DNA from 2 places in the Roseibium sp. QJM3NY_11 genome. Region 1 is predicted to be linked to the other one. Evidence: predicted binding sites of a transcription regulator. Region 1 holds the regulator's gene; the other holds the start of a gene.

Region 1 (15,882 bases):
CAACTTCCCGATGCCGATCGACCCGCGAAAACTGCGAGATCGGGTCTCCGTCCCAGTCAAGACCCAGCCAGGTGAGCCCGTCGATCAGGGCGTCGACGGCTTCCTGCGTCGAACGTGCCCGGTCCGTGTCCTCGATACGCAGCAGCATCCGGCCGCCGGCATGTTTGGCGAACAACCAGTTGAACAGGGCGGTACGAGCACCGCCGATATGCAGGAAACCGGTCGGGGACGGGGCGAAACGCGTGACAATATCTTGGGCCATGGTGCTTTATGAAGGTCTCTGTCAGAATGTCGGTGCAGGGCGCGCCTGCTTGGTGGCGCGGTCTTAGCACAGGCTTTGACGCGGCAAAACAGAAAGTCGGCTGTTTCTTGAGCCCGGCAGAAGGAGGAGCGGTGGCGTCCGGTGGCCTTCCGGACAATGGCTGGAACAGCAGCGTCGAGGCGGCGCCCCCCGACTTGCGCAAACCGGTAATACTCCGGCCGAAAGCCAAACCTGCCGGCTCCACCGCTTCCGCCGGCGACGAGATCAGCCGCCACGGGCCAGGCCGGAGCTCTGCCGCCCGGCGGGCCGGTCCGGATCGTTTCCGCGACGAGCAAGGGCTCTTGTGGAACGCCTTTGCATTCGCGTCCGGCATCGCCATTTATGCGCTGCTTCCGGAGGAACCGTCACCAATCGTTCTGGCAGCGGCCCTGGGAGGTGCCGGACTTGCTGCCCTTTACGTCGCAGCCCGGCGGTCCGCACCGGGGTGGCGTGTGCTTTTGCTGCTGGCTTTTTTCTGCGGAGTGACAACAGGTTCGCTTCGGACGGCGGCCGTCGATGCCCCCCGGATATCCGAACCGATGAATGTTTCCCTGACCGGCCAGGTCCTGGAACGCCGCGCCGGTTCCTCGGGAGCGCGCCTTGTGATCGCAGTCGCAACGGTCAACGAGCGCCCGTCCAGCGGCCTTGATTTTCCCGAAAAGGTCCGGGTGCGGGTGCCGTCGGCAAGCGCAGGCAGGGTCGGGGAAACCATCCGCGTGCGGGCGCGCCTGTTTCCGCCCATGGGGCCGGTCTATCCCGGCGGATACGACTTTTCCTTCCGCGCTTATTTCACCGGTATCGGAGCAACCGGCTTCAGCTACGGTCCTGCAAGCGTGACCGGCACGGACCCCGGATCGGTCCGGATGGCGGCATCGGCGCGCGTCGCGCAACTGCGCGAGGGGCTGGCCGGGCGCATACGCTCGCTGTTGTCAGACAGGCCCGAAACCGCGCTGATCGTCGCGCTGCTTGTGGGAGACCGCTCCGGCATCACCGAGGAGCAGGAAGCGGTTTTGCGCGCCGCAGGGCTGGCGCATATCCTGGCAATTTCCGGATTGCACATGGCTCTGTTTGCCGGTGGCGCCTATGGCGCCGTTCTGCTGTTGCTGGCGAGCATCCCGGCACTGACCCTTCGCTGGCCGATCCACAAGTGGGCGGCTCTCGCCGCGCTGGCCGCCGCTGTGGTCTATCTGGTGCTCTCGGGTGCGGCCGTGGCGACGCAGCGGTCGTTCCTGATGATTGCGATTGTCTTCCTGGGTATCCTGGTCGGCCGGCGCGGCGTTACTCTGCGCAGTGTCGCGATCGCGGGTCTGGTGTTGCTGCTGATTGCGCCCGAGCGCCTGTTTTTTCCCGGATTTCAGATGTCCTTTGCCGCAGTGATCTGCCTGGTCGCGGTGTATGATCTCTGGCGCCGGCGCGACCGGGAACTAACGGCCCGGGCCGCACGACCGGAAGGCCTGAAGCTGCTGATGTCGCATCTGGCAAAATGGAGCGCGGGGCTGTTCATCACCGCGCTTGTGGCCGGTCTGGCGACCGGGATCGTCGGCGCGCATCATTTTGGACGGGTCGCCCCTTACGGGCTGATCGGCAACATGCTGGGAATGCCGGTGTTCTCGCTTCTGGTCATGCCCATGGGGGTGCTTGCCCTCGTGCTGATGCCATTCGGTCTGGCGGGACTGCCTCTGGCCGTCATGTCGTTCGGCGTATCCGTACTCCTGAAGATTGCCGAATTCACCGCCGGGCTCGATGCGGGCGACGGGGTAACAGGCAGGCTGGACGGCGCGGCGGCGCTGCTGTTGCTGTGCGCCCTGTTCACCGGGCTGCTGCTGCCCGGGCGCACACGTCTGTGCGCGGCGCTGCCGCTGGCGGCCGGAATCCTCATCGCCGTCGGCTCGCGTCCGCCGGACATTCAGATCGCCGCCTCCGGCGGTCGTGTCGCGGCGCGTGATGACGGCGGTCTGCTGCGGTTTTCCGGTCGAAAGTCCGCCTTCCTGACGGAACTCTGGTTCCAGTACGAAGGGGTTCCTCCGGACGCGATTGGATCGCGCAAGATGAATTCGGAGCAAAGGCACTGCGACCCGCTCGGATGTGTTGTGCACGCTTATTCGGTTGCCGGTGAGCGCGCCGGGACAAAGGAAAGGTCTGTTGCCATCGCCTTGCCGAAATCCCTGGAGGCTTCGGATGACGATTGCCGGTATGCGGATATTATCGTGAGCGATCAGATCGTGCGGGAAGACTGCCGTGCGCGACTGGTTGTTGGCCCGGAAATCAGAACCTCCAGGGGCGCTGTTTCCATCTGGCTGTCAGCGGAGGAACCACGCGCGAGCATCTCCGGTCAGCAAGGAAAAGAAAAAGACAAAGAAAATGGAAAAGCAGAGGCACCAACGCCACCGCTTCCGATCGATCAAAACCGAAACGGCCGGGCTCCCGTGATCAGCAGAGTGATCTACGCAATTCCGGATCCGCCGAGACCATGGCACAGGCAGGGAACGGTGACGCGCGCATATCTGCGCCGCGCCGCGCGTGCCGATACGGAATGACCGGCGGCATTGCCGGGGCGTTATCTGGCGTTGCCGCTCAATATTGGCGGAAAAGAGCGACCAGCCGTCCCTGAACGCGGACCCGGCCAGGGCCGAAGATACGCGTTTCATAGGCCGGGTTGGCAGCCTCCAGCGCAATGGAGGCTCCCTTCTTGCGCAGCCGCTTCAGCGTTGCCTCCTCGTCATCCACCAGCGCGACGACGATATCTCCGCTGTCCGCATTGTCCGTCCGGCGGATCAGCACGGTGTCGCCGTCGAGGATGCCGGCCTCGATCATGGAATCGCCCCGCACTTCAAGAGCATAGTGTTCCCCCTTGCCGAGCAATTCCTGCGGCACGGTGATCGAATGACTGTGGGTCTGGATGGCCTCGATGGGAACACCGGCGGCAATGCGGCCCATGACCGGGATTTCCGTACCGGCGGACACCGGTTCTTCCACCTGTTTGGTGAATTCCGGTTTGCCAAGCGAGCCTTCGATCACTTCGGGAGAGAAACTGCCGCGTGCGCGCGGCGCGCCCAGACCCGGGGCGATCGAGTCGGGCAGGCGGACCACTTCCATGGCCCGGGCCCTGTTCGGCAGGCGCCGGATGAAGCCACGTTCCTCCAGGGCGGTAATAAGGCGGTGAATGCCGGATTTGGACCTGAGATCCAGCGCGTCCTTCATTTCGTCGAAAGACGGCGGAACACCGGTTTCCTTCAGTCTTTCGTGAATGAACATGAGCAGTTCATACTGCTTGCGCGTCAACATGTCGGTATCCCCTGGCCGCGAAATAGGCTGGTACAAATCAAGAACATGGTACCTGTTCCCATTGTGTTCTGCAAGGGTAAATGTTCTCTTACTGTTCCTGATCAACCTGCGCGCCGGTCGTGGCGGCACGTTCGCCCGCCCTAGGGGTCACTCCGGCACTGCGGTGCCCCTGATCAGGAGCTCGCAGGTAACAAGTGTCGGTGCGGTTCCGGGGCGCACGGTGCCCTGGTGAAGGGCTCCCTCCAGATCGACGCCACGTATGGGAAGCCTGAGCGGCGTGTCGCCGGTTTTTCCCGCGCCGGACCGCACAAGGATTTCCGATATCAGGCCGGTCATCGGGGATGTTTCCCGGAACGCCGCGCCGGCGAGACTACCGAGGCCGAAAACCTCAAAGTCCGGTTCCGCCAGAGCCGCGGCGAGTGCTGTCACACTGTCATGCAGGTCAGCGAACGGCGCGAGGGTGGCGATCAGGGCATTGTGAGGCCTGGTCGAGGCCCGCGGTTCGTCCGGTCTGACCCGAAACAGGGTGAATTCGGTCTCCGGATCCTCCGCGGCTTCGAATTTGGCGCCCTTTATGCCGTAGCCCGTGATCCGCGCGGCCTCGGCCGTTGCCAGCGTTTGCGGCAGCAAGTGGCCGAGATGGCCGGTGCCGCCTTCGTGCCAGCATGCGTGGATATGGGCAAACCATTGGCCGTCCTTCCAGCCGAGGATGGCCACGGCTTCGTCCAGAACGGCGCCGCCGGAGGTTCTCGTGTCGCTGTACCAGGCGGCGTGACGGTCGTCGATGGCCCGGTCCGGCATGACATAATCGAAAGGCGCCAGCGCCAGTCCACCGAGGTCGAGCACCGCGGAGCCGCACCCCTTCTGGTCGGCGAAGCTGCCCAGCGCGTCGATCAGGGGCGCGCCGCCGTCAAGCTCAAGCGAGACCGGGTCCGCGCGGCAGGTCATGCCGGGGCTGCGGTCCGTGGCTGCGGGTCCGGGATGCCGGATGTCCGCGAGGCTGTCCGGGGCAGGCCGTCTCACAGCAGACCCTTCTCGTCCAGATGGTCGCGCACCAGTTTCTTCGTGACCTTGCCATAGGCGCTGGTCGGCATCTGCGCGATGAAGAGATAGCGGGCGGGCAGTTTGTATCGGGCGACACGGTCCTGCAGGAACGCAGTGAGGTGCTGGGGATCCGGAGAGGCGCCATCCGCCGTCACGCATACCGCCAGGCCGACTTCGCCCCATTGCGGGTCTGGAATACCGAGTATGGCCACTTCCGAAATCGCCGGATGGGCGAGCAGGACCTCTTCCACTTCCTTGGGGTAGACGTTGGAACCGCCGGAAATATACATGTCCGACGCCCGGCCGGTCAGATACAGAAACCGCTGCGCGTCCATGTGGCCGATATCGCCCGTGCGGAACCAGCCGTTGCGGAAGGAGGCTGCATTGGCGGCGGCGTCGTCCAGATAACCGGCACAGACAGCCGCGCCGATGACGCAGACCTCCCCGGTCCGGTGTGGCGGCAGGATGGTGCCGGTCTCGTCCTGGATGGAAATCTCGATCCCGGTCCTTTCGGTGCCACAGGTGCCTGTACGCGCCTGCGGGCCGTCTTCCAGACAATGGTCCTGGGGGCGCAGCACCGTGATATTGCCGGTCACTTCGCCAAGACCGTAGTATTGCACCAGAACCTTGCCGAGTTTCTCAAGCGCCTTTTTCTGATCCTCGCGGTACATCGGCGCACCGGCATAGATGACGTAGCGCAGACTGGAATGGTCGAACCGGCCCACCGCCGGGTCCTCGACCAGCCGCTTGACGATGGTCGGGACGGTGAAGAGATTGCTGACCCGGTGTTTCTCGATCAGTTCAAAGGCAACAGCCGGGGAAAAGCCGCCTGCGGGCATCAGCACATGGGCCGCGCCGGTGGGAAGCTGCGCGATCTGGTGCAGACCGGCCCCATGGGACAGGGGAGCGATCACCAGGGAGGCGTCCTCTTCGGTGGTGCCCGGCAACAGGTCGGCCATGTAGTTGACGCAGACAAAGCCGATCTGGCCGTGGCTGAGCACCACGGCCTTGGGCCGTCCGGTCGAGCCCGAGGTGAAAAACAGCCAGCAGGGCGTGGTATAGTCGACAGCGGCGTTCGCGACCGTGCTTCCCGTATGACTGGCGACGAGATCCTCGTAGTCCTGGCCGAAATCGCTCGCACCGATACTGATGCAGCCCGCAAGGTCCGGACAGGCGGTTCCGACTGCGGCTGCCTGCGCGCCAAAGTCGGCGTCGCACAGAAAGACCTTGGCCCGGGCCTTCTCCGCGGCATAGGCGGTTTCGCCGGGAGCCTGCCGGAAATTGCAGGGCACCCAGAGCGCACCGAGCCGGAAGGCGGCGAGCATGATCTCGGTCATCTGATTCGAGTTGCGGGCCTGCACCAGCAGGCTGTCCCCTTTGGACACGCCGAACTCGGTTGCAAGGGCATGCGCGAGTGCGCTGACACGCGTATCGAGGTCCGCCCAGCTCCAGCTGTGCTGATCCTGTATGATGGCCGGTCTGTCGGGCCAGCGGGCCGCATTTTTCGACAGGAATTGCGCCAGGTTGACCACCCGGTTGGAACAGCGCGCCACCATCCGCGTTTATCTCCCGCGTTTGTTTGTTCGTTTGTTGTTGGAGAAACGTTAGGTCGGCGAGGGACGGTTTGACAAGCTGTGTCGCAAGAGCCGGATCATTTCGCTTTCGCTCCAAATCGTGCAGGATGCGCGCCCACGGGTCGAGGGACTTTGCCGAGGTTGATGAATGACTGAAACGATGATCACGGACTGGGACGACGCTTACGCGAATGCAGCGCACATACCCGGTGCGGAAGCGTATATCGAGCGCTGGGCGGAAGATGCCGCCGAATTCCGAAAGTCCTGGATGGAGAAGGATCTCGACATCGTTTACGGGGAGGGCGCCCGTCAGCGATTCGACATGTTCCGTCCCGAGCGGGCTTCGAAAGGCCTCGTCGTCTTCGTCCATGGCGGCTACTGGTTGCGCTTCGACAAGACATTCTGGTCGCATTTTTCCGGTGGAGCGCTCGCCGGAGGCTGGACCACCTGCATGCCGTCCTACGATCTGGCCCCGGCCGTTGGCATTGCCGATATCACCCGTGAAATTGCCGCTGCGATTACGGCAGCCGCCCGACGGGTCGGCGGCCCCATCCGGTTGACGGGGCATTCGGCCGGGGGGCATCTCGTGACGCGCATGATCTGTGAGGACAGCCCCTTGCCGACGGATGTTCTTGAGCGGATCGAGCGGGTGGTATCGATCAGTGGCCTGCATGATTTGCGCCCGCTTCGAAACACCGCAATGAACGCGTCGTTCCGGTTGAGCGAGGAGGAGGCCATGGCCGAGAGCCCGGCCTTGCAGAAACCCGCCACCGACTGTCCCGTGATTGCCTGGGTCGGCGGTGCCGAACGCCCCGAATTTCTGCGGCAGGCCCGTCTGCTGGCGGATGCCTGGCCGACCGCAAGCTATCGTGAGGACCCGGAGCGGCATCATTTTGATGTCATCGACGGGCTGAAGAATTCCGAGAGCACGCTGACAAGCACATTGCTGGCTTCATGAGGCTGAACCATACAGGAGACGACCATGCGTACGGAAAGTGACAGTCTCGGGGAGATCGAGGTTCCCGAGGACAAGTACTGGGGTGCCCAAACGCAGCGGTCCCTGGAGTATTTTTCGATCGGCAACGATCTGATCCCGATGGAGCTCATTCATGCTTACGGGATACTGAAGAAAGCCGCCGCTCTGACAAATCGCGATCTGGGCCTGTTGCAGGAGGATCTGACGGATCTGATCGTGCGGGCAGCGGAAGAGGTGGCGGACGGCCAACTGGATGCGCATTTCCCGCTGCATGTGTGGATGACCGGGAGCGGGACCCAATCCAACATGAACGTCAACGAAGTCATCTCCAACCGGGCCATTGCCCTGGCGGGTGGCGTGTTGGGGACCAAGGATCCGGTCCATCCGAACGATCACGTCAACATGAGCCAGTCGTCGAACGACTCGTTTCCCGCTGCCATGCACATGGCCGCGGCCATTCAGACGACCCACAGGCTGCTGCCGGGGGTGGAAACCCTTCATGAAAGCCTCAAGGCCAAGTCGGATGAATGGGCGGATATCATAAAGATCGGCCGGACCCACATGCAGGATGCGACCCCGCTGACGCTGGGACAGGAATTTTCCGGTTATGCGGAGCTTCTGCATCAGGACATGAACCGGATCAAACATGCGCTGAACGATGTTTACGGGCTCGCGCTGGGCGGGACCGCGGTGGGAACCGGGATCAACGCCCATCCGGATTTCGCCCGCAAATCAGCCGCCTGGATCGCGGAACTGACCGGACTTCCCTTTGTCAGTGCTGCGAACAAGTTCGCCGTGCAGGGAAGTCACGACGCGCTCGTGATGCTCAGCGGGGCCCTGCGCACACTGGCCGTGTCCCTGTTCAAGATCGCCAATGACATCCGACTGCTCTCCTGCGGGCCGCGTTGCGGGTTCTACGAACTCAAGATCCCGTCCAACGAGCCCGGCTCATCGATCATGCCCGGCAAGGTCAATCCGACCCAGTGCGAGGCCCTGGCGATGATCGCGGCCCAGGTGATGGCCAATGACGTTGCCGTCGGGATCGGCGGGGCGAGTGGCTATCTGGAGATGAATGTCTACAAACCGCTCATGATCAACGCGATCCTGCAGTCGGTGCTGATCATGGGAGACGGATGCGGCAACTTCGCCAGGTTCCTAGTCGACGGCATGGAGCCGAACAGAAAAAGGATCCAGGAGTACCTCGATCAGTCCCTGATGCTGGTCACCGCGCTCAGCCCGCTGATCGGGTACGACAAGGCCAGCCACGCAGCCCATCATGCTTTCGAAAGGGACCTGACCCTGAAACAGGCCTGCCTGGAGCTGGGGTATGTCGATGAAGCCGAATTCGACCGGGTGGTGGATCCGTCGAAAATGATCCACCCGTCCCTTTGAGCCCGTCCCTCTGAGAATGGATCTGCTGCTGTTTCATCCGGCTGATATCGTGCGGGCGGCAGCGAGCCGCCCGCTGGTCAATTTCAAAGCAAACCGCGCTGGGCAAGGTTGCGCATCAACTGCCGGATGCCGAAGGTCCATTCCGGGCATTCGGTTGAAAGCTGCACCGTGTTTGTGAGCTGTCCCAGGCCGGCGGATGTGATCGTGACGGTATCGCCGAGTTTGTGAGTGAAACCTTCTCCGGCGACGTCCCTGTCCTGTGTCGGGGCGAACAGGGTTCCCAGGAACAGCATGAGACCGTCCGGATACTGGTGGTGGCGTCCGATTGTCTGCTGAACCAGATCTGCCGGATCCCGGCTGATTTCCTTCATGGACGACTGCCCGTTGAGGACAAATCCGTCCTGTCCCTCCACGGTCAGGTCCAGTTCCGCGCTGCGGACGTCATCGAGCGTGTAGGACGCGTCGAACAGCCGGATCATCGGACCGATCGAGCAGGACGCATTGTTGTCCTTGGCCTTCGACAGGAGCAGGGCCGAGCGCCCTTCGATGTCGCGCAGATTGACGTTGTTGCCCAGTGTTGCCCCGACAATCGATCCGGTCGACGAGACCGTCAGGACGACCTCCGGCTCCGGATTGTTCCAGTTGGAAATCGGATGAAGACCGACCTGCGCGCCATGGCCGACAGACGAGAGCACCTGCGCCTTGGAGAACACTTCGGCGTCCGGACCGATGCCTACCTCGAGATAGGGGCTCCAGAGGCCCTCGGCGATTAGGGTCTGCTTGACCCGCGCCGCGTCTTCGGACCCCGCCTTGATATTCCGCAGACTGTCGCCGATGGCCTGGCCGACACGTACGCGGATCGCTTCGGCTTTTTGCGCGTCTCCTGCGGCGAGTTCCTCGATCACCCGTTCCACCATGGACCCGGCGAAGGTGACGCCGCAGGCCTTGACGGCCTGAAGGTCGCAAGGCGCGAGGAAATGGACTTCCCCGGGATCTCCGGCGGGAGAGGCAGATATCGATTCAAGTGTGCCGACGGACTGTCCGTCGGCGGCCCGGACAAAACCTGCGGGATCTTCCATTTCGCAGATGTCCCGAACGGTCGGGGCCGCCTTTGACGTGATGTCGACAACATGGCCGTTCCGAATGGTCACAACGGCCGGTCCCATGACGTCCGGACGCCAGACGCGACCGAGAAACGTTCCGGTTTCAAGTTCCAAAGCGGAATAAAAGCCCATCTCGGGTCCTGTTTCGGTTGCGGTTGTGCGCGCTGTTGCTCGCGCAGAACACTTCGTTCAGAAAAAGACGCAAGGCTGCGTACCCTGCGGTTCGCGGACCCATGCTGACCCGTTTTCCGAAATCCGCAAGCCCTTGCTTGGGTGAACCGGTTCCTGATCGTGCTAAAACGTCAATGGCCGGGACGGCTGCCGGTCGGTGCCGGACAGTCTGACAGCCGTTACGGTTGGAAAACCGGAAACTGAATTCGACTGCATGAGACCGTGACCTGGAGAAACGCGCGCCGCGTGGACCGATCGCCGTCCTCGTGAGGCAAGTCGTGGCCTCTTGGTCCAGGCTCGCTTCGCGCAGACCCGGCTGGATGGTGTCGACGGACTAGCCGTCGACGGCATAGAGCCGCTGCGCAAGTCTGATCACGCCGGTGTTCTTGAAATGGCGGATACTTGCAGGAGGCACAAGATAGATGACCCCCGCCGCGAGGCCGTTGCGCCACCTGAGCTGAACCTCGGCGACGGTTTTCGGCACAGCGTCGAAAACATAAAATTCATTCGGCAAATCAAGATCTTCGTTCAGCACAAGCCGGATACCCCCTTTGGAGATGTCCCTGATTGTGCAGTCGCAGATGAACTGGTTGTCCAGGCTCGCCAGCTTGGCCGGCCGCAGGCGTGTGCGTTGGCGCGGGTATAGGCGCCGCTGGATCGCCTCGACGAGGGAGCTGCTTTTCGCGTTGAGGAAGGAAAACATGGCGCTGCCTTAACGATCTGGTTTTCTGGGAGCCCTTGGGACAGCCGGCATCGGCGGTTCAAGCGCCTGGTCGGGACGCCGCGCCGGGCGGTAACTCGGGTCTCCGAGGGTCGACGGGCGATGGGTCACGGGCGACCGGCTGTTGCGGCAGGTCCGATAAGCCATGTCATAGAGCCCGCGCCACCCCGCAGGGTCGTTGCCGAGGCTGTCGAGAACGGCGAGTGCGCCGCCTGCCGCAGCACCGCGGCGGGCTCCGCTGCGGCCCCGCCAGGCACCACCGGCGACGGCCCCCTCCATGGCACCGTCGATGATATCGAGATCTGTCGGGTCGCTGGATGTATGGGCATTGGCATAGGCCCTGGCATAACTGTCGCAATCGACAGCCTGGGCGTGGAGCGGTGCCGGCATTGCAAGGACCGACGCCAGCAGAACGGCGCGCGTGAACCGGCCCGCACGGACCGAAGACCCCGGCATCCCGGAAAAGGAGGCGTCTGATACCAGCTCCAGGGGCTGACTTGATGTGGCTGCGTTGAGGGACGGGTTTCGCCTGATCATCCGTTTCTCCCGGTTTCAAGGCCCGCATGGGCGCACGGGAGACAGGCCACCGCGCCGTTAATGCATGCACTCCGAAGATTGCGCGAAGCTTGCGCCGGCTCACCGAAAACGCACGTGCGGGCCAGCCTCGGACAAGCTTGATCTTTTAGGACTTGAGGCAATCCGAGCTTGAAGGAGGTCTCCGATGGAGCCTGTGTTCCTGAACAAACTTGTTTCAAACAGCAATGACTGGCTGTCCGTGCGCCAGGCAACGATCGCGGAAAACATCGCCAATGCAAACACGCCGGGATTCCGCGCCCAGGATCTCGAGCCTTTCACATCGATGATCAGCAAGACGCAACTGGCGATGTCGGCGACCCATGGCAGCCATCTCGGTCAGGCCACCGAGGCCGCGCGCGCCGCCGAAGTGGAAAAGGCGGACAGCTGGTCCGTCAGTCATTCGGGCAACTCCGTCAGCATCGAGCAGGAACTGGTGAAGGCGGGGGAGGTCGCGCGCGATCATTCCCTGAACGCCAGTATCGCGAAGTCCTTCCACCGCATGTATCTCGCAGCCGTGAAATCCTGAGGAAACCGACATGTCCGATCCGCTCTCCGCAACTCTCCAGATTTCCGGTTCCGGCCTGCGGGCGCAATCCGAACGCCTGCGTGTCGTCTCTGAAAACCTGGCCAATGCCCGTTCGACGGGGGAGGCCGCCGGAGATGATCCCTACCGGCGCAAGACCATCACGTTCGAAAGCGAGTTCAACCGCGTTCACCAGGCCAATCTGGTTTCGGTGAAGGGCGTCGGTTCGGACAAGGCGCCTTTCACGGTCGAATACGCTCCCGGTCACCCGGCGGCGGACGTGGACGGCTACGTGAAGATGCCCAACGTCAACACGCTGCTCGAGCTTGCCGACATGCGGGAAACCAACCGCTCCTATGAAGCCAATCTGAAGGTCATGACCCAGGCGCGCGAAATGGTCATGCGCCACATCGACCTGTTGAGGAACTGATCATGATCAATGAAATCTCAGCGCTGACGTCGTCGACGGACGGTGTTCTCAAGACGGCGACCACCAGCCGCTACACCGCGGGGACGCCGGATCTTGGAGGCGCCGGGTCGGTGGCCGACACCAACTTTTCGGAGGCCATGGCGCAAGTGTCCCAGGACGCGATCGACAAGGTCAAACAGGGAGAAGCGACGGCCATTGCCGGCGTCGACGGACAGGCGTCCGTCCAGCAGGTCGTCGAGGCCGTGATGGCCGCGGAATCCACTCTGCAGACCGCCATCGCCATCCGCGACAAGGTGGTCCACGCCTATCAGGAAATCAGCCGCATGTCGATCTGACCCGGTCGTTCGACCGGGGTCCGGAACCTGCGTAACCAATGGAGACGAACCATGAAAGCCCTAGCAATCGCCGCGACCGGCATGAGCGCGCAACAGCTTAATGTTGAAGTGGTCGCCAACAACATCGCCAATATGAACACGACTTCCTTCAAGCGGTCGCAGGCGGAGTTTTCCGATCTTCTCTATCAGGCCGAACGCCTTCAGGGCGTGCCGAACCGCGGCGGCGAGGATCCCGTCCCCGAAGGCGCCCAGCTCGGCCTCGGTGTCCGGGCGGCCGGGATCCGCAAGCTTCACGTCCAGGGGTCGCTGAACAACACCGGCAACCAGTTCGACGTTGCCCTGGACGGCCGCGGTTGGTTCGAAATCACCGGACCGGACGACGAGACGCTCTATTCAAGGGCCGGTTCGTTCAACAAGAACGCCGAGGGGCGCCTGGTGACCATCGATGGCTATGCGGTCGAACCGGCGATCCTCGTGCCGGAAGATACCATCGAAGTGGTCATCAACGAATCCGGCGAGGTCTACGCCAAGGTCGACGGCGAGATCGCACCGCGCGAACTTGGCCAGCTGACGCTCGCCAACTTCGCCAATGACGTCGGTCTGGAACCGGTCGGCGGCAATCTCTTCCGCGAGACCGAGGCCTCCGGCGTGCCTGTTGCCGGGGTGCCGGGCGATCCGGGGTTCGGCGTGGTTCGCCAGGGTTATCTTGAAAGCTCGAATGTCGACCCGGTGAAGGAAATCACCGCATTGATCAATGCCCAGCGCGGCTACGAGATGAATTCCAAAGTCATGAAGGCGGCCGACGAAATGGCCAATACCGTGACCAATGGCATCCGCTAGAACAGGCCCGAGGTCATGCTGATCCGAACCCTTCTTTTCGTCCTTGCCGCTTGCCTGACCGGAACCGGTGCAATCGCGGCAGGCATCGAACTTCCCGTCCCGCGGCAGACCATCGCGCCCGGTACGGAAATTTCCCACCAGCACCTGATCGAACGCAAGTTTCCCGGCCGGACAGCCCAGCAGTTCGCCGTGAGCACCCACCGGGCCCAGCTTGTCGGGATGGTTGCGCGGCGTACCCTGCTGCCCGGTCAGCCCATCCCGGTCAAGTCGGTTGAAAAACCGATGCTGGTCCGGCGCGGCGAGCCCGCCCGGCTGGAGTTCCGCGAACAGGGGCTGGTCATCATCATGCAGGTTGAATCCCTGCAGAACGGCGGCGCCGGCAATTTCGTGCGGGTCCGCAACATCGATAGCGGACTGATTGTGTCCGGACGGGTCCAGGAAGACGGCACGATCCGCGTGGAGAACTGATAGATGACCCGGATACTCATTTTCGTTCTGGTGCTGGTCATGGCCCTTCCGGTCTCCGCACCGGCTTCCGCCATGGTCCGGATCAAGGACATAGCCAGTCTCCAGGGCGTGCGAGACAACCAGCTCGTCGGGTACGGGCTGGTGATCGGCCTCAAGGGGTCCGGCGACACGCTTCGGAACTCGCCGTTCACCGAGCAGTCCCTGCAATCGATGCTGGACAGCCTCGGGGTGAATGTGCGCGACGCAAGGCTGCGCACGCGAAACGTCGCGGCTGTCGTCGTCACCGCTGAAATGCCGTCCTTCATCGGCCAGGGCGCGAGCATCGATGTCTCGGTGTCTTCGCTGGGCGATGCGACGTCGCTCGCCGGTGGAACCCTGGTGGCGACACCGCTGCTCGGGGCGGATGGTCAGATCTACGCCGTCGCTCAAGGGCCGGTGGCCGTATCCGGTTTTGCGGAAGCAGGGCAGGCGGAAAGCCTGACGCAGGGGATTCCGACGGTCGGTCGGGTTCCAAATGGAGGACTGATCGAGCGGGACCTGCCGGCCAGGTTCTCCCAGATACCGGCCCTGGTGCTGGAACTTTCCAACCCGGATTTCAGAACCGCCGTCCGGATCACGGATGCCATCAACCGGTTCTCCAGGGAACGCTACGGCTTGCGTGTGGCTAAGGAACGTGACTACCGGTCCGTGGTTCTGACGCCGCCCAAGGATCTGAGCATTACAAGGTTCATCGCCGAGATCGAAGCCATCCGGGTCAATCCCGACCAGACGGCGAAAGTCGTTATCGACGAACGCACGGGGACCGTGGTGATCGGCAAGGAAGTGCAGATATCCACGGTCGCGATCACCCACGGCAATCTGACCGTCCGGATTTCCGAAGCGCCCGAAGTGTCTCAACCGTCACCGTTCTCACCGAACGGCGAGACCGTTGTCGTGCCGCGGACCTATGTCGATGCCCAGGAGAGTGGCGGTCAGCTGGCTGTGGTCGGCGGTACGGACCTGCCGACACTTGTGCGCGGCCTCAACCGCATCGGACTGCGGCCGACCGGTATCATCGCGATCCTGCAGGCCATCAAGACCGCAGGTGCGCTCCAGGCGGAGCTGGTGGTGCAGTAGGCTGGCTTGAACCGTTGCTGTCCCGGCCTTGAGCCGGGACAGATGGGACCTGGACCTGGCGTGCATGGCTAGGACGAGGCTCCGGGACACGGCCGGGATGGCGCCGAATACGGTGCAATGCCCGTTTCCTCATAAAATCCATCGATTTTCGCAGTTCTCGTCACGTCAGCACGATGCTGAGGGTACAGCGCCGCTCATTGAGCGGCGTCTTTTGTTTCTCCGTCAGCTCCGCGCAAGCCCGATACCCGACAGTGCGCTCAACCGGGTCCAGCACAAGGGAAAGTGCAATGCCATCAGATTTTACCAGTTTCCGGGCCATCGGCTTGCTGGCACTTGCAGCAATTCCGCTTGTCGTCAGCGGGACGGGTGCCACGGCACAATCTCCGCGCCAGAAGCCGACAGTCGAGATCGACGTGGAGACCGTCCTGCCTCCTGGAGACAGCGAACTTTATTGCAAGAACATTGCCGAGGCGGCGTCTGATGCCCGCATCCAGTGGCAGACCTGGAAACTGATCAGCCTGGAGGCACGTCTCCGGGACCGGATCAGCGAATTGCAGCGCACGGAAAAGGACTTCGAGAAATGGGTCAAGCGCCGCGAGGACCTTCTCAACGAGGTCGAGGACCAGGTGGTGTCAATCATCGGGCGGATGCGTCCGGACGCGGCGGCGGCGCAATTGTCCACGACGGATGAAGAGGCGGCCGTGGGCGTTCTCCTGAAACTCAAGGCCCGGGTTGCCAGCAGCATTCTCGATGAGATGGAGCCGTCCCGGGCCGCGCAACTTACCCAGTCGATGATGGGCCTCACCAAGCCGGAACCACAACGGAGTTTCTGATGCGCGTCCTTTTGATACCTTTTGGAGCTCTTGTGCTGAGCGGGTGTGCCGGCCAGCTGGAAGACGTGGGCAGAGCGCCCGAAATGTCACCGGTCGGCTACGGCCTCGCCGCGCAGCCTACAACGATGTATCCGGCCAGCACGTTCGGCAAGGGCAGGGTGAAAGACTACAACTCCCTGTGGGCCAGCGGTCGT
Region 2 (15,882 bases), 2.5 Mb from region 1:
AAGGCGCGCGGCGGACAGCACGTCGGTGTCCTTGCCGGCGCGGATCTTGCGCAGCTGGCGCTGGGTGATCCCGCGCGGATCGGGCATGAAGGCAAGCCGGCTGACACGGTCGTTGTCGATCAGCGGTCCGAAGCGCAGAAAATGAACGCCCGAAAAAGCCAGAACGGTATCGGAAAAAGCCGACCTGAACCCGTCGGCCGCCGCCTGACCGGTTTCCTGACACACCGTCTCGACCGCGCCGGGAAGCGCGGCAGCGGTTTCCGAAAAGCGCGTTGTGGCCGGACGGATATAGCCTGAGACCAGACCCTCCAGTTGCGGGTTGAACTCGGTGGCCTTCGCCGGAAGAACGCAGAACACCGCCATTGCGGCCAGTACCAGTCGACGCATCACAAGGACTCCAGAAAACGGATAAGGGAGCGGCGGTCCGCGGGCGTCAGCGCAACCACCGCATCGCGTGCGGGCTTCGCTTCACCATCATGCCACAAGATCGCCTCCAGCAGGTTCCGCGCCCGCCCGTCATGCAGGAAGCGGGTGTGTTTGTTGACCGCCTCTGTCAGGCCGATGCCCCAGAGCGGTGGTGTCCGCCATTCCAGGCCCGAGGCATCGCCCACAGGACGGTGGTCGGCAAGACCCTCGCCCATGTCATGCAGCAGGAAATCGGAATACGGCCAGATCAGCTGAAACCGGTGCGCCGGGTTGTCCGCCGCCCGGCTGGTGACGAACTTCGGCTGGTGGCAGGCCGGGCAGCCGGCCCGGTAGAAGACTTCCTTGCCTTCCAGCACCTGCGGATCGTCAACGTCCCGGCGCGCCGGCACAGCCAGGTTTTCCGAATAGAATGTCACCAGCTCCATCACGGGGTCGGGCGCTTCCGACACGCCCAGATGCGCCTGTTCGCCATGCGGCAATGCCCGGCAGGCCTGCTGCCCCTCGGTGCAGTCGCCGAAATTGTCCGGCATGTCCGGCGAACTGATGCCGATATCACCTGAAAAAGCGCCTGCAGTTTGTGCCCGGATGGTCGGGTTCGAGGCTTTCCAGCCGAACCGGCCGATCGTGATATCCCCGGTGCCCGGATCGCGCACCCGGCTGAGCTTTCCCGAGATCCCGTCCCCATCCAGATCGTCCGGATCCGTCAGGGCTTCTAGGTCACCCGGATGAATGGCCTGAACCAGGCCGAGACCGATCATCGGCGGGGCCACGCGCGGCGAGATCATCGTCTCGTCATGCATCTCGCCATAGCCGAGATCGCGGATGCGATAGTCCGGTTTCTGCAGGACGGCGGTTTCGCCACCGGCCAGCGGCACCACGATCTCTTCAAATTCAATGTCGAAACGCCCTTCTCCCGCCAGGCCCGGCACCGCGAAGTGCTGAAACTGCCCGCCGTAGACAGGTTCGGGAACGGAAAGGATCCTTCTGTCGGCAAGCGCCTGGCGCTGTTCGTCGGTCTGCGGCGGGATCGACAGGCGGAGAAACAGGGACACGGCCTCGTCGCCCGGGCGCGGCGGCCGGCCGCGGCCGTCCTTCAGGTGGCAGCCCTGGCAGGATCTGGCATTGTACAGCGGACCGAGCCCGTCCGAGGCCTGCGTCGAGGACGGCGAGGACGCCCAGAGTTTCTTGAACAGGCCGTTGCCGACCTTGAAACTGTGCTGTTCCTCGAATGTCAGATTGGCATTGGACCGCGAGAAGGCATCCCTGTCCGGTCGCTTGCGCGACGTGCCCGCGCCACCCTGCATCGGTTCGAACGGTTCGGATTGCCCGAAATCGGCCGGCGGGGAAATCACCTTCGAGACCTTGGCCTTGTCCTTTTCGGACAGGTCGTCCCGGTGCGTCAGCACGGTGTCGGCCGGAGCCGCGCCTGAGGCAAGGCATATGCACAAAAGGGCGCCGGTCAGTGCGCCCACGCTGGGGACCCGGTTCATTGCTCGCATCCTGGCTGGTTTCCGCGAGCCCCAATTCACGGAAGAACCGGCAGGCATCCGAAAATGCCTGCCGGGAGTTGATCTTATTCGAAGACGGCGCCCGGATTGTCCAGGCTGTCGGAGCCTTCGAAGGCAATCTCGTCCAGTTCGAGCACTTTCACAACGCGCTCGATCGACGCGGTCTGGTCAACCAGGGCATCGACGGCGGTCTGGACAACCGCGTTGCCTTCTTCATTGCCTTCGCCGAGCATCTGATCGTAGGCTTCGCCACCTTCGGCGCGGGTCTTCATCGCTTCAAAAGCGGCCAGGGTCGCGTCGAGCTTGACCTTCATTTCCTCGGCCAGCGCCGGGTCCTTCTCGGCGACCATTTCGGCCAGGGACGCCCCCGACACATCGTTGCCGAGCGGGCTCTTGTACTCGCCGAAATAGACATTCCGGATGCCGACCACGTCGTTGTAGTGAGACATGTGCGTGTTGTCGGAGAAGCAGTCATGCTCTTCTTCCGGGTCGTGCAGCATGAGGCCCAGCTTGATACGCTCGCCGGCCAGTTCGCCGTAGGAAAGCGAGCCCATGCCGGTCAGGATCGTGGCAAGACCGCCGGCATCGCCCTTGGCGGCCAGGTCTTCACGTGCCGCGCCGCCCGGCGTCCAGGCGGAAACCATTTCTTCCAGATCGGCGATCAGCAACTCGGTCGCGGCCTTCAGGTACTGGCTACGGCGTTCGCAGTTGCCACCCGTGCAATTGGCCGGATCGAAATCGGTCGCAGGGCGGGTGCCCGCACCGGCGTCCGTGCCGTTGAGATCCTGGCCCCACAGCAGAAATTCGATGGCGTGATACCCGGTCGCGACATTGGATTCCACTTCACCGGCTTCCTGCAGGGTGTCGGCCAGCAGGCTCGCGGTGATTTCGGTGGCGTCGATGGTCTCGCCGCCGACCTTCAGGGTCGGGTTGGCGATCACATTGGCGGTGTAAAAACCGTTTTCTTCCGACTCTTCGCCATAGGACACGTCGACATAGTCGATCAGGCCTTCATCCAGCGGCCAGGCATTCACCTTGCCTTCCCAGTCGTCGACGATGGCGTTGCCGAACCGGTAGGCCTCGGTCTGCTGATAGGGATTGCGGGCTTCGATCCAGGCCGCACGGGCAGCTTCCAGATTGGCTTCGGTCGGCTCCGCGATCAGCTTGTCGACCGCGGTTTCGAGCGATTTCGCGGTTCCAAGAGAGTCCGCGAATTTTGCCTGGGCAATATCGCCGTATGTGGACAGCACATCGGCGGGCGCAGCGGCTAGCACCGGGGTTGCGAAAAGGGCGGTTGCGGCCAGAAGGCCGAATTTGACTGACTTCATGGGTTGATCCCCTCACCTGGCGGATGCGGCGCCACAATTCGGCATTCCCGCATCTTTCCAATTTTCGAGCGGCACCTTGGTGCCTGCAGCGACCCGGTGAAACCATTTCATGAGACCGGAAGTCAAGTTATAAATGTAAAAACATCAATAGTTTAGAACTATTCCAAAAAGTTGACTGGAAAATACCGGAATTGAATCCCAAGTCTTGGTGACGACCGGGTTGTGGTCATGATCCGGCCAAGCCGTCCGGAGCCGGAGTGTCGCTGGACAGGTTTTCGCTGAACAGGTTTTCGTTGGCCAAGCCACAGGAAAGCTCCTGGAAGTTCGGAAAGACCAAGGGCATGGTTTCAAGCTGTGCATCACGGCATGTCCGACGTTTGGGGCATCGAACGTCTTGGCGGCAGAAACAGGCCCGCGCAACCAACGGATTCCAATTGTCCGAGGATCCTAAAGCGGGTGTCAACTCTTTGATGCTAAGGAACCGATGTTATAGCAATAACAAGCGGCCTGTTTGGGGGGCCCGACTACAGGAACGACCAAAATGCTCAATGCACTGAAAAGCTTTGTTCGCGAACTGACCTTCGGCGACAGCGGAGAAAAGGCCTTCGCCGAGGATGACAAGCGTCTGGCTGCTGCCGCCTTGCTGTTTCACCTGATCGACATCGATGGCGTGATCGAGGAAAGTGAAAGCGCGAAGCTCAGGGAAATTCTGCAGAAACACTACGATCTGACCGACAAGGAGACCAGCGAGCTGATCGCCGCCGCCAAACAGCGGGACGAGGAAGCAGTCGATCTCTATGGCTTCACGTCCGTTCTCAAGCGCACCACGGACGAGACGGAGCGCCTGGCGATCGTCGAGATGATGTGGGAAATCGTCTACGCGGACGGCCACGTTCACGAATTCGAGGACAACACCATCTGGCGGGTTGCAGAATTGCTCGGCATTTCGACCCGTGACCGCATGACCCTTCGCCACAAGGTGGCCCAGACCGCGCCGGAGGAAAGTGAGCTGGACTAGCTCACGAACTCATAAATGAGGATGTATTGAGCCGAGGCTGAAGGCACAAACAAGCCTTTAGGCCACACATTTATGCAGGCTCACGGGCCGACAGGACTCGATTTCTGCTCCATCCTGCCTCATATTAAATGCATGCTTTTCGATACCAAAGTCGCAAGTAACTGTCCCAAGGTCCTGATCGTACTCCACCAGGAACACTCGTCGCCCGGGCGGGTGGGCCAGGAGCTGGTCAAGCGCGGCTTTGCGCTGGATATCCGCAAACCGCGCTTCGGCGACGTGTTGCCGGACACCATGGACCACCATGCGGGTGCCGTCATTTTCGGCGGACCGATGAGCGCCAACGATCCCGATGCCTTCGTTCAGAAGGAAATCGACTGGATCGGCGTGCCGCTCAGGGAGCGCAAGCCCTTTCTCGGCATCTGCCTCGGCGCCCAGATGATGGTGAAGCAGCTCGGCGGCACCGTCGGTGGTCACAGGGAGGAACTCGTCGAAATCGGGTATTATCCGTTGCGCCCGACCGACGCCGGAAGTTCCATGATGACCTGGCCGAAAAAGGTCTACCAATGGCACCGGGAAGGCTTTGACCTGCCGTCACAGGCCGAGCTTCTGGCAAGCGGCCCCACCTATCCCAACCAGGCGATCCGCTATGGACCGGCCGCCTACGGCATCCAGTTCCATCCCGAACTCACCCACCAGATGATGGTGCGCTGGACCACCAGGGGCGCGCCGCGCATGGCCCTGCCCGGCGCGCAGCAGCGCCGCGATCATTTTGCCGGTCGGTTTGTCTACGACCCCGCCGTCAGGACCTGGCTCGACCGGTTTCTGGACTTGTGGATCGGCACCGCGGCGGCCCCGGTCCAGTTTGGCGCGCTCAAGGCGGCGGAATAAGTGGGCAGCCGGCAGTATCACAGCACTGCCGGAGTGTTTTTCGGGCAAGCGGACCATCCTTCGAGACAGGCTTTCAGCCTTCCTCAGAATGAGGATGAAAATGCAGCTCGGCTCAAACGGAACCACCCGATACCCTCATCGTGAGGAAGCGCAAGCGAGGTCCCCATGGACGGCTGCTTGCCTGGCATTGACACTCCCCGCCCGTGGGTAGAGGGGTCAGGAGCCGCCGGAAGCACTCCCGGCAGGCTCCCCTCGATCAGCTTTCGAACACCACCAGCAGGTCCTTGGCGTCGATCTGGGCCCCCGGGCTCACCAGGACTTCCTTGACCTTGCCGTCGCGCTCGGCATGGAGCGCGGTTTCCATCTTCATGGCCTCGATGGAGACCAGCACGTCGCCCGCCGTGACCTCCTGTCCGGCGGCGATCGCGACCGTCGAGATCACGCCCGGCATCGGCGCACCGACATGGGCCGCGTTGCCGTCTTCGGCCTTGCGCATGGACGCCGCACCGGAAGCTCCGTGTGCCCGGTCCGGCACCTTGACGATGCGCGGCTGGCCGTTGAGCTCGAAGAACACCTTCTTCTCGCCCTTCTCGTCCGTTTCGCCGATCGCCTGACACCGGACCACCAGCGTCTTGCCGGGTTCCAGCTCGACGAAAATCTCGTCACCTGCCTCGAGCCCGTAGAAATAGACCGGTGTCGGCAGCACGGACGTCGGTCCGTATTGCTGCTGGGCCTTGTCGAAATCGGTGAAGACCTTCGGATACATCAGATAGGAGGCCAACTCCGTGTCGCTGACTTCATGACCGGTCTTTTCGGCTGCCACCTTGCGCTCCGCCTCCAGATCGGCCTTTTCCAGCAGGGAGCCCGGACGGACCGTGATCGGCGTGCCACCCTTGAGCACCTTTTTCTGCAGCGCCGCGGGCCATCCGCCCGGCGACTGTCCCAGATCCCCATGCAGCATCTGGACGACGCTGTCCGGGAAGGCGACATCCTTGGCGGGATCCTCGACTTCCGCCACGCTCAGGCCCTGACTGACCATCATCAGCGCCATGTCGCCGACCACCTTGGAGGACGGTGTCACCTTGACGATGTCGCCGAACATCATGTTGACGTCGGCGTAGGCCTGCGCCACTTCGTGCCAGCGGGTTTCCAGCCCCAGCGAACGGGCCTGTTCCTTCAGGTTGGTGAACTGGCCGCCGGGCATCTCGTGCAGATAGACTTCCGAAGCACCGAAGCGCAGGTCGCTTTCGAACGCCCGGTACTGGGCCCGCACGGCTTCCCAGTAGAACGAGATCTGGCGGATCGTCTTCGCGTCCAGTCCGGTGTCGCGGTCACTGCCCCGCAGGGCTTCCACAATCGAGCCGAGACAGGGCTGTGAGGTCAGACCGGACAGCGCATCCATCGCGGCGTCCACCGCATCGGCGCCCGCTTCGACCGCAGCCAGAACCGTGGCCGCCGCGATCCCCGAGGTGTCGTGTGTGTGGAAGTGGATCGGCAGGCCGACCTCTTCCTTGAGGGTCCGGATCAGGACTTTCGCCGCCTCGGGCTTCAACAGACCGGCCATGTCCTTGAGGCCGAGGATATGCGCGCCGGCCGCCTCGAGTTCCTTTGCAAGACCGACATAGTATTTCAGGTCGTATTTCGGCCGGGCACTGTCGAGCATGTCGCCGGTATAGCAGAGCACGCCCTCGCAGAGCTTGTTCGCCTCCTGGACCGCGTCCATGGAAACGCGCATGTTCTCCACCCAGTTGAGACAGTCGAACACGCGGAAGAGATCGACACCGTTCTCGGCGGCCTGGGCGACGAAAAACTTCACCACATTGTCGGGATAATTGGTGTAGCCGACGCCGTTGGAACCGCGCAGCAGCATCTGCAGCAGAATATTGGGCGCTTTCTCGCGCACCTTGTGGAGGCGTTCCCAGGGGCTCTCCGTCAGGAAACGCATGGCCACGTCGAAGGTCGCTCCACCCCAGCATTCCAGCGAGAACAGGGTCGGCAGGCCGCTTGCATAGGCATCCGCGATGCCGACGATATCGTGGCTGCGCATGCGCGTCGCGAGCAGGGACTGGTGCGCGTCGCGCATGGTCGTGTCGGTGACCAGTGCCCGCTTTTGCGTCTTCATCCAGTCGGCAAAACCGCCAGGACCGAGCCGGTCGAGCAACTGCCGCGTGCCTTCCGGGGCGGCGGTAGTGCCGAATTCCGGTGCCACCGGGGCGGCCACGTCCTTCGGCGGCCGGGCCCGGGTCTTGGTTTCCGGATGGCCGTTCACCGACACATCCGCGATATAGGTCAGCAGCTTGGTCGCCCGGTCCTTGCGCCGGGTCTGCTGGAACAGCGCCGGCGTGTCGTCGATGAAACGGGTGGTGTAGTTGTTGGCCTTGAAATCCGCGTGGCCGATGATGTTTTCCAGAAACACCAGGTTCGTGGCCACACCCCGGATCCGGAATTCGCGCAGGGCCCGGTCCATGCGCTTGCGCGCGTCTTCCGCCGTCGGCGCCCAGGCGGTCACCTTTTCCAGAAGCGGATCGTAGAACCGTGTGATGACCGCGCCCGAATAGGCGGTGCCGCCATCCAGCCGGATGCCGAAACCGGTGGCGCCGCGATAGGCGGTGATGCGGCCGTAGTCGGGAATGAAATTCTGATCCGGATCTTCCGTCGTGATCCGGCATTGCAGGGCGTTGCCGTTGAGACGGATATCCGGCTGCGCGGGGACACCGCTCTCCGGCGTGCCGATCTTTGCGCCTTCGCTGATCTTGATCTGCGCCTGGACGATGTCGATCCCGGTGACTTCCTCGGTCACGGTATGTTCGACCTGTACGCGCGGATTGACCTCGATGAAATAGACGGCGCCGGTATCGGCATCCATCAGGAATTCGACCGTGCCCGCGCCCCGATAGTTCACTGCGCGGCCGATCTGCAGGCCGTAACCGCACAGTTCCGCGCGTTTGGCCTCATCGAGATAGGGTGCAGGCGCGCGCTCGACCACTTTCTGGTGCCTGCGCTGGATCGAACAGTCGCGCTCGAACAGGTGAACCACGTTCTCGCCGTCGCCCAGGATCTGCACTTCCACATGGCGGGCGCGCTCGACCAGCTTCTCCAGATAGATTTCATCCTTGCCGAAGGCGGCCTTGGCTTCCCTCTTGGCGGCAACCACTTCCTTTTCCAGGGTCGCCTCGTCCGGGATCACGCGCATGCCCCGGCCACCACCGCCCCAGGAGGCCTTCAGCATCACCGGGAAACCGATTTTCGCGGCCTGCACCTTGATATCGGCAATGTCGTCCGGCAGCGGATCGGTTGCCGGCATCACCGGAACACCCGCCTCGATCGCCAGATTGCGCGCGGCCACCTTGTTCCCGAGCCGGCGCATGGTTTCCGATTTCGGGCCGATGAAGGTGATGCCGGCCGATTCGCACGCATCCACGAATTCCGGACTTTCGGACAACAGCCCATAGCCGGGATGGATCGCATCGGCACCGGAGAGCCTGGCGACGCGGATGATCTCGTCGATGGACAGATAGGCCTCGATCGGCCCCATTCCCTTGCCGACCTGGTAGGCCTCATCCGCCTTGAAGCGATGCAGGGCCAGCTTGTCCTGCTCGGCATAGATCGCGACGGTCTTCAGGCCAAGCTCATTGGCCGCCCGGAATACCCGGATCGCGATTTCGGACCGGTTCGCAACGAGAATTTTGGTTATCGCCAAACGTCCACACCCCCTGATGTCGCGCAAACAGCAGCGCCACTTTCGGCATGATTTCTACTTTGGTCGGACGCTCTTGAAAAGAGGCCGCCGCCATGTCCGTTTTCTGGACTGGCGAATTTTTTTGCGCCTGCGCCGGTAACGTGTGGAAATAGATAGCAAAATCGGCTTAAGCCTCGACATCATAGACACTTTCAAAAAATTTGCGGCGCAGCAATTTCGGCCCAAACCCTGCCGCCGGAACACCGCCGGCACCGGCCCGGCAATTCAGCCGGCTCACTTGCCCGCCGGCAGAGCCCGGCCGCGCTTCCAGGTTACTCGCGCCCGGTGTCCGACGCGCTCGGGTTCGGGTTCGGAGCGGGTTCGGGGCCAGATTCAGGGCTGGGCTTGTCGTTGCCGGGCGGAGCATTTTTCCGATAGATGGCATCAGCCTGCACACCACTACATCTTGTAGGAACAAATCCGGAATCTCGTGGAAACACCGATTCGTCCCGCTTCCGTTCACCCTGTGTCCGGCAGGACGGGAGCCCGCGTTCCGGTCCGCGCCGTCAGTTGGCAAGATTCTGATTGACATGGATTCGGTGCAAATCACCCTGGGGGCGCAAGCAAGATTCAACTTGTTGACCCGATTCACGATTTCGTGGCGCCGACCGCCGCCGGATCCACATGTGGTATGGAACAAACCCTGAATCGCCAGGTGTCGCCGATTCGGTTTCGGTTTGTTCCAGAGTCGTTCTCCACACTTTGTTTTCTGCGCGAATAACCTGCCTCCGGGCCAAAAGAGTGGCGACACAGGACAACCGCCTGTGTTAGACACCCGGCACCAGATATAGGTGCCAGGTCCCTGGCACCGAGCCGAAGAAAGCCGATCGTCCAGCTCTTCCATGCCTCGTCTTCAATCCATGCCGCTGCCGCCGTCAGCCCGGTCCCGCACAGTGACAGCGGTGCTTGGACCGACCAACACGGGCAAGACCCATCTTGCCATCGAGCGCATGCTTGCCCAGTCCTCCGGACTGATCGGCCTGCCGCTGCGGCTGCTCGCGCGTGAAGTCTATGGACGGGTGGCCGAGCGCGCGGGCGTTGACTCCGTCGCGCTGATCACCGGCGAAGAGAAGATCATCCCGGACAGGCCCCGCTTCTGGGTGTCCACGGTGGAAGCCATGCCGCTCGACCTCGACACCGAATTTGTCGCGATCGACGAGGTCCAGCTGGCCGGCAACCTGGATCGCGGCCATGTCTTCACCGACCGGATCCTGAACCTGCGCGGCCGCTCCGAGACCCTGCTCCTGGGGGCGGCGACCGCACGGCCGCTTCTGGAAAAGCTGCTGCCCGGGCTGAACGTGATCACACGACCGCGCATGTCCGTTCTGGAATATGCCGGGTCGAAAAAAGTGTCCCGCCTGCCGGCGCGCTCCGCCGTGGTCGCCTTCTCCGCCGATGAGGTCTATTCCATAGCCGAGCTGATCCGCCGCCAGCGCGGCGGCGCGGCGGTGGTGCTGGGATCCCTGAGCCCGCGCACCCGCAATGCCCAGGTGGAACTGTTCCAGAACGGCGATGTCGACCATCTGGTGGCCACGGACGCCATCGGCATGGGTCTGAACCTGGATCTCCAGCACATCGCCTTCGCCGGCAACCGCAAATACGACGGCTACCAGTATCGTCAATTGACGCCTTCCGAGATGGGCCAGATCGCCGGACGCGCCGGGCGGCACACAAGCGACGGCACCTTCGGCGTGACCGGACGGGTCGATCCTCTGGACGACGATCTGGTCGAACAGATCGAAAGTCATCGCTTCGAAAGCCTGAAAGTGCTGCAATGGCGCAACAGTGCGCTGGATTTTTCATCCGCAGGCGCATTGCGCCAGAGCCTCGACATCGTTCCCAGGGAGGACGGTCTCGCACGGGCGCCGACCGGTGACGACATCACCGCTCTTGAACAATTATTGCGCGATCCGGCAATATCCGGCATGGCAAAAGGCCAAAACGCGGTAGAATTGATATGGGACGTGTGTCAGGTTCCCGATTATCGCAAGATCGCCCCGGCGAACCATGCGGAGCTGCTCAACACGATTTACACCCATATGATGCAGGACAATGCCATCGCCGATGACTGGTTCTCGCGTCAATTGGCCTTCGCAGACCGCACGGATGGTGATATCGACACACTCGCCAACCGGATTGCACACATCCGGACCTGGACATATGTCGCCAATCGCCCCGACTGGCTGGCCGATCCGGCCCACTGGCAGGGTGTGACCCGCGGCATTGAAGATCGACTATCCGACGCCCTTCACGAGCGGCTGACACAGCGCTTCGTGGATCGGCGGACAAGTGTATTGATGCGACGTTTGAGAGAGAACGCAATGCTGGAAGCGGAAATTACATCGAGCGGCGATGTGCTCGTAGAAGGACAGCACATCGGGAATCTGCTTGGCTTCCGGTTTGCCCCCGACGCGGCAGCGGAAGGACCCGACGGCAAGACGGTTCGGGCCGCGGCGCAGAAAGCCCTGACGACCGAGATCGAATCCCGGGCCGAAAAACTGGGCAAGTCCGAGAACACCGATTTTGTCCTGACCGCCGACGGCACCGTGCGCTGGCGCGGCGAACCGGTGGCCAAGATGGTGGCCGGCGAGGACGTTCTGACACCGACCGTGCTGCTGCTGGCCGACGAGCATCTGAACGGGCCTGCCCGTGACAACGTCCAGGGTCGTCTCGATCTCTGGGCAAGGTCACAGATCGAAACGCTGCTGAAGCCGCTGACGGACCTGAAAACGTCAGAGGGCCTGGAAGGCCTGGCGCGCGGCATCGCGTTCCGCCTCGTCGAAGGCCTGGGCATTCTCGAGCGCCAGGAAGCTGCCGACGAAATCCGTCAGCTCGACCAGGACATGCGCGCCTCCTTGCGCAAGCACGGCATTCGGTTCGGCGCCTATACCGTGTTCATTCCCGCGTTGCTGAAGCCGGCTCCAAGCCAGCTTCTGGCGCAGCTCTGGGCCCTGAAGCACGGCGCGCTCGACATGAACGGCATGACCGAGCTGCCGCAATTGTCCGCATCCGGCCGAACCTCCATTCCGGTCGACGAGACCATCGACAAGGCGCTCTACAAGGTGGTCGGCTTTCGTGTCTGCGGCCCACGCGCCGTGCGCGTCGACATACTTGAGCGCCTGGCTGACCTGATCCGGCCGCTCATCGCCTGGAAACCGCTGGACCCGGAAGTCAGTCCGCCGGAAGGCGCCACGGCGCAGGGCGGCGCCTTTACGGTCACCGTGGCGATGACCAGCCTTCTGGGCTGTGCCGGCGAGGATTTTTCCGCCGTTCTGAAATCGCTCGGCTACCGCAGTGAGACCAGGGAAGTTCAGCGCCCGGCGCTGCCAGGACCGGCAGGCGAACAAGCCGTCACGAGCGAAACGAACGCCGCGAACGAGACCCCTGCGGATGCAACCGCCGCGACCGATGCCGGCACTCCGGCAGACGTCTCCGCAACTGAGGCAACGGACCCCGTGGCCGGGTCCGGAGCGGAAACGGAAGCCGGACCAGACGCCGCGCCGCAGGAGCAGTCCCCGGAAGCAACCGGTGCCGAAGCGACGGCGCCGGCCGCGGACGAGGCTGCAACTGCGGCAGAGCCCACCGGCACCTCGGAAGAGCCCGCTCCGAACGAGGCTCCGGCGGAAACTGCCGCAACCGAACCGACAGCCGCAGTACCTGCACAGGACGACACGCCGGCTGCTGCCGACGATGCGGCACCGGACACCGATCCCGCCACCGAACCGGAAACCGGACTGGAAACGGTCACCATCGAGGTCTGGCGGCCCGGCCGTCCGGACCGGCGGCCGCGTGGCCGCAACGATCAGCGCCGGGGCGACAACCGCCGGGGTGCGCCCCAGAAGTCCGGCCAGGGCGAGAGCAACCAGGGCGACCGGCCCCAGGGAGAGAAACGTCACGGCAAGGGCGGCAAGGGCGGTCCGGGCCGCAATCGCGGAGCCCAGGACGGCACCAGAGGCGGCAAAGGCGGCGGCAAGGGCTCTGACGGCGGCAACCGCCGCGACAAGCCGCAAAGAGACAAGCCCATAGACCCGAATTCGCCCTTCGCGGCGCTGATGGCGCTCAAGGCGAACATGGAAAGCAAGGACAAGAAGTAATTCCGCAGCCGGAGGCACATTCCGAGGGCGCCAGCCTGCGTGTCGACAAGTGGCTCTGGTACGCCAGGGTCACCAAGTCCCGGTCGCTTGCCCAGAAGCTGGCGGCTTCCGGTCATGTCCGTCTGAACAAGGACAAGATTTCCTCCCCCAGCAAGACCTTGCGCACGGGCGACGTGCTGACAATCGTGCTTGAACGACGTGTTCTGGTTCTCAAGGTCGTGGCGCTCGGCTCCAAGCGCGGTCCTTACGAGGAGGCGCGCCGGCTCTATGAGGACCTGTCGCCCCCGCCCCCGCCAAAACAGGCAGCGCCACCGCCGCCTCCGGGCCTCAGGGATGCGGGCGCTGGCAGGCCGACGAAGCGCGACAGGCGCAAACTCGACGCCTTTCGCAGCGACGATTGAGGCAGAATCCGGCTTCGGCGGGAAAAACGGAAAAACTTTCTCTTTTCGCCCCTGACTGCGTCATCCGGAGCGCTTGCACGCAGTTGACAAAAGCGATACCCAACATCAACACGAGACACTGATCGTGCCTTCTCGCAGAAACGCGGCACGAACCTGACCGCCGGTCGCGTTTTTTCTGGCAACCGCCATGAAGAACGGTCCCGGTGCCGAATGAGGATAGAGATGACCTACGTCGTCACAGACAATTGCATCAAGTGCAAATACACCGACTGTGTTGAAGTCTGCCCCGTGGACTGTTTCTACGAGGGCGAGAACATGCTCGTGATCAATCCCGACGAGTGCATCGACTGCGGCGTATGTGAACCGGAATGTCCCGCCGAAGCCATCTTGCCCGACACCGAGCCGGGTCTGGAGAAATGGATCGGGCTCAACGCCGAATATTCCGAAAAGTGGCCGAACATCACCGAAAAGAAGGATGCTCTGCCCGAGGCCGAGGAATTTGACGGCAAAGAGAACAAGCTGGAACAATATTTTTCACCGAAAGCGCCTGCCTGATTCGTTCCCGCCTGTGCACATCGGAACGTCCGCAAGCAATTCCGAATCTGGCGGGACGATGATTCTCTCTGGAATTTCAGACACCTGACACAGGTAAAAGGTCAGGTCTGCTGTTGCGTTTGCGCATCTGAAAAGCACAACACTTTAATTTTCCACAAAAGTATGTTATATCTTTAGGACAGTCGCCAACCACGAGAACAACCCCTTAAGTCGGAGTCTTTAATTTCTGTCCCGGGCCTCAACCACCGGACGGACAAAGGCACCGGCAGCTCATGATGACTAATCAAGGTTCTAGTGTGGAATTCAACGACTGACCAGCCCTGACACGCCGCATATCAACAGGCGTTCCACTTCGGATCGCTCGGCGGGCTTCGTGTCACATAAAAATAGAGGGCCGCATCGCAGCGGTTCAGCACAGGTCCGACACGGACTGATCAACTGCGCAGGAGAGAATACCAGAATGGCAACAAACACCAAAAAGACCGCGCAGCGCCAGGGATTCAAAACCGGCGAGTTTATCGTTTATCCGGCACACGGCGTCGGCCAGATTACCGCCATTGAAGAACAGAACGTTGCAGGTCACACTTTGGAGTTGCTCGTTATCGTTTTCGAACAGGACAAGATGACCCTTCGTGTTCCCGTCGCCAAGATCGCGACAGTGGGCATGCGCAAGCTCGGTGACCCGGCTGCGGTCAAGAAGGCTCTGGAAACCGTTCGTGGCCGTCCGCGCGTCAAGCGGACCATGTGGAGCCGCCGCGCGCAGGAATATGAAGCCAAGATCAACTCCGGCGATCTGAACTCGATTTCCGAGGTGGTCCGTGACCTGTTCCGGTCCGAGAGCCAGCCCGAGCAGTCCTATTCCGAACGCCAGCTCTATGAAGCTGCGCTTGATCGCATGGCGCGCGAGATCGCGGCCGTGAACAAGTGTTCGGAAACCGAAGCGGTCAAGCAGATCGAACAGAATCTGGCGAAATCTCCGAGCCGTCTGAAAGCCGCTGCCGAAGCCGCAGCCGGTGATGATGACGATGACAAGGAAGAAGCCGCCTGAGTTCAGCGCGGATCAATTCCTGAATGAAGTTCAAGGGCCCGGATCGTTCCGGGCCCTTTTGCGTTGACCGGACAGCGCCCCGACCCGTTCACGGGAAAGTGCACAAATTCTGCCCCAGCGGCATCCTCAAGTGATCTAACCTGCCAGGAGGCACGTAATTTAAGCCGAAGTTGATTAGGCCCCATTTGACGGACCCTATCTTTTCGCCGGTCAGGCGCGCGATGCAGGGCATCGACCATTGAACCGCTCCTTGCCGAAGAAACCGATACCGCGGTCAGATGGCACGTCGTCAAGTTCGGTGGGTGTTAATCCGCCGACAACACATCGGAGCGTCGATCATGTCCATGAGCGAAAAACGTCAGCTGGTGCAGACCGCGATGAAAGCCCCCTACCTCACCCGTGAGCAGGAAATGGACCTGGCGCTTCGATGGCGGCACGCGCGGGACGAGAAGGCTCTGGAACAACTCTCGCTGTCGCACATGCGTCTGGTGATCGCGGTTGCCTCCAGGTTCCGGAACTTCGGCCTCAACCTCGGGGACCTGATCCAGGAAGGCCATGTCGGCCTTCTGGAAGCGGCGGCGCGCTTCGAGCCGGAACGCGAAGTCAGGTTCTCGACCTATGCCACCTGGTGGATCCGGGCCTCGATACAGGACTATATCCTGCGCAACTGGTCGATCGTGCGCGGCGGCACCTCGTCATCCCAGAAGGCGCTGTTCTTCAATCTGCGCCGCCTGCGCGCCAAGCTTTCCGGCAACCAGACACCCCTCACCGACAGCGAACTGCATCAGAAGATCGCCGACGCGATTGGTGTCAAACAGTCGGACGTCGCGCTCATGAACGCGCGCCTGTCCGGTCCGGACACGTCCCTGAATGCACC

Evidence for each region. The regulator LexA, encoded in region 1, represses DNA repair genes until DNA is damaged. The targets are predictions, from matches to a motif close to TGTTCNNNNTGTGTTCNG.
Region 2: AC0VX3_RS02525 (helicase-related protein) is a predicted target of LexA. The motif match lies at 9,586-9,603, and genes of this name have one in related genera.

Annotation. Positions count from the first base shown of each region.
Region 1 is NZ_CM149660.1:3,018,736-3,034,617, forward strand. Features, by position in the region: gene gltX (glutamate--tRNA ligase) at 1-262, opposite strand, end outside; gene AC0VX3_RS13975 (ComEC/Rec2 family competence protein) at 394-2,838, shown strand; gene lexA (transcriptional repressor LexA) at 2,876-3,586, opposite strand; gene AC0VX3_RS13985 (PPC domain-containing DNA-binding protein) at 3,734-4,609, opposite strand; gene AC0VX3_RS13990 (acyl-CoA synthetase) at 4,606-6,186, opposite strand; gene AC0VX3_RS13995 (alpha/beta hydrolase) at 6,353-7,162, shown strand; gene fumC (class II fumarate hydratase) at 7,187-8,572, shown strand; gene AC0VX3_RS14005 (fumarylacetoacetate hydrolase family protein) at 8,656-9,807, opposite strand; gene AC0VX3_RS14010 (PilZ domain-containing protein) at 10,181-10,549, opposite strand; gene AC0VX3_RS14015 (hypothetical protein) at 10,559-11,104, opposite strand; gene flgB (flagellar basal body rod protein FlgB) at 11,289-11,669, shown strand; gene flgC (flagellar basal body rod protein FlgC) at 11,680-12,096, shown strand; gene fliE (flagellar hook-basal body complex protein FliE) at 12,099-12,431, shown strand; gene flgG (flagellar basal-body rod protein FlgG) at 12,483-13,271, shown strand; gene flgA (flagellar basal body P-ring formation chaperone FlgA) at 13,287-13,739, shown strand; gene flgI (flagellar basal body P-ring protein FlgI) at 13,743-14,855, shown strand; gene AC0VX3_RS14050 (MotE family protein) at 15,143-15,688, shown strand; gene flgH (flagellar basal body L-ring protein FlgH) at 15,688-15,882, shown strand, end outside.
Region 2 is NZ_CM149660.1:546,443-562,324, reverse strand. Features, by position in the region: gene AC0VX3_RS02555 (imelysin family protein) at 1-387, opposite strand, end outside; gene AC0VX3_RS02550 (di-heme oxidoreductase family protein) at 387-1,916, opposite strand; gene AC0VX3_RS02545 (imelysin family protein) at 2,000-3,262, opposite strand; gene AC0VX3_RS02540 (tellurite resistance TerB family protein) at 3,804-4,280, shown strand; gene AC0VX3_RS02535 (glutamine amidotransferase) at 4,413-5,168, shown strand; gene pyc (pyruvate carboxylase) at 5,425-8,868, opposite strand; gene AC0VX3_RS02525 (helicase-related protein) at 9,750-13,001, shown strand; partial or broken gene AC0VX3_RS02520 (RNA-binding S4 domain-containing protein) at 13,001-13,120, shown strand; gene AC0VX3_RS02515 (RNA-binding protein) at 13,187-13,402, shown strand; gene fdxA (ferredoxin FdxA) at 13,625-13,957, shown strand; gene AC0VX3_RS02505 (CarD family transcriptional regulator) at 14,418-15,005, shown strand; gene AC0VX3_RS02500 (RNA polymerase factor sigma-32) at 15,344-15,882, shown strand, end outside.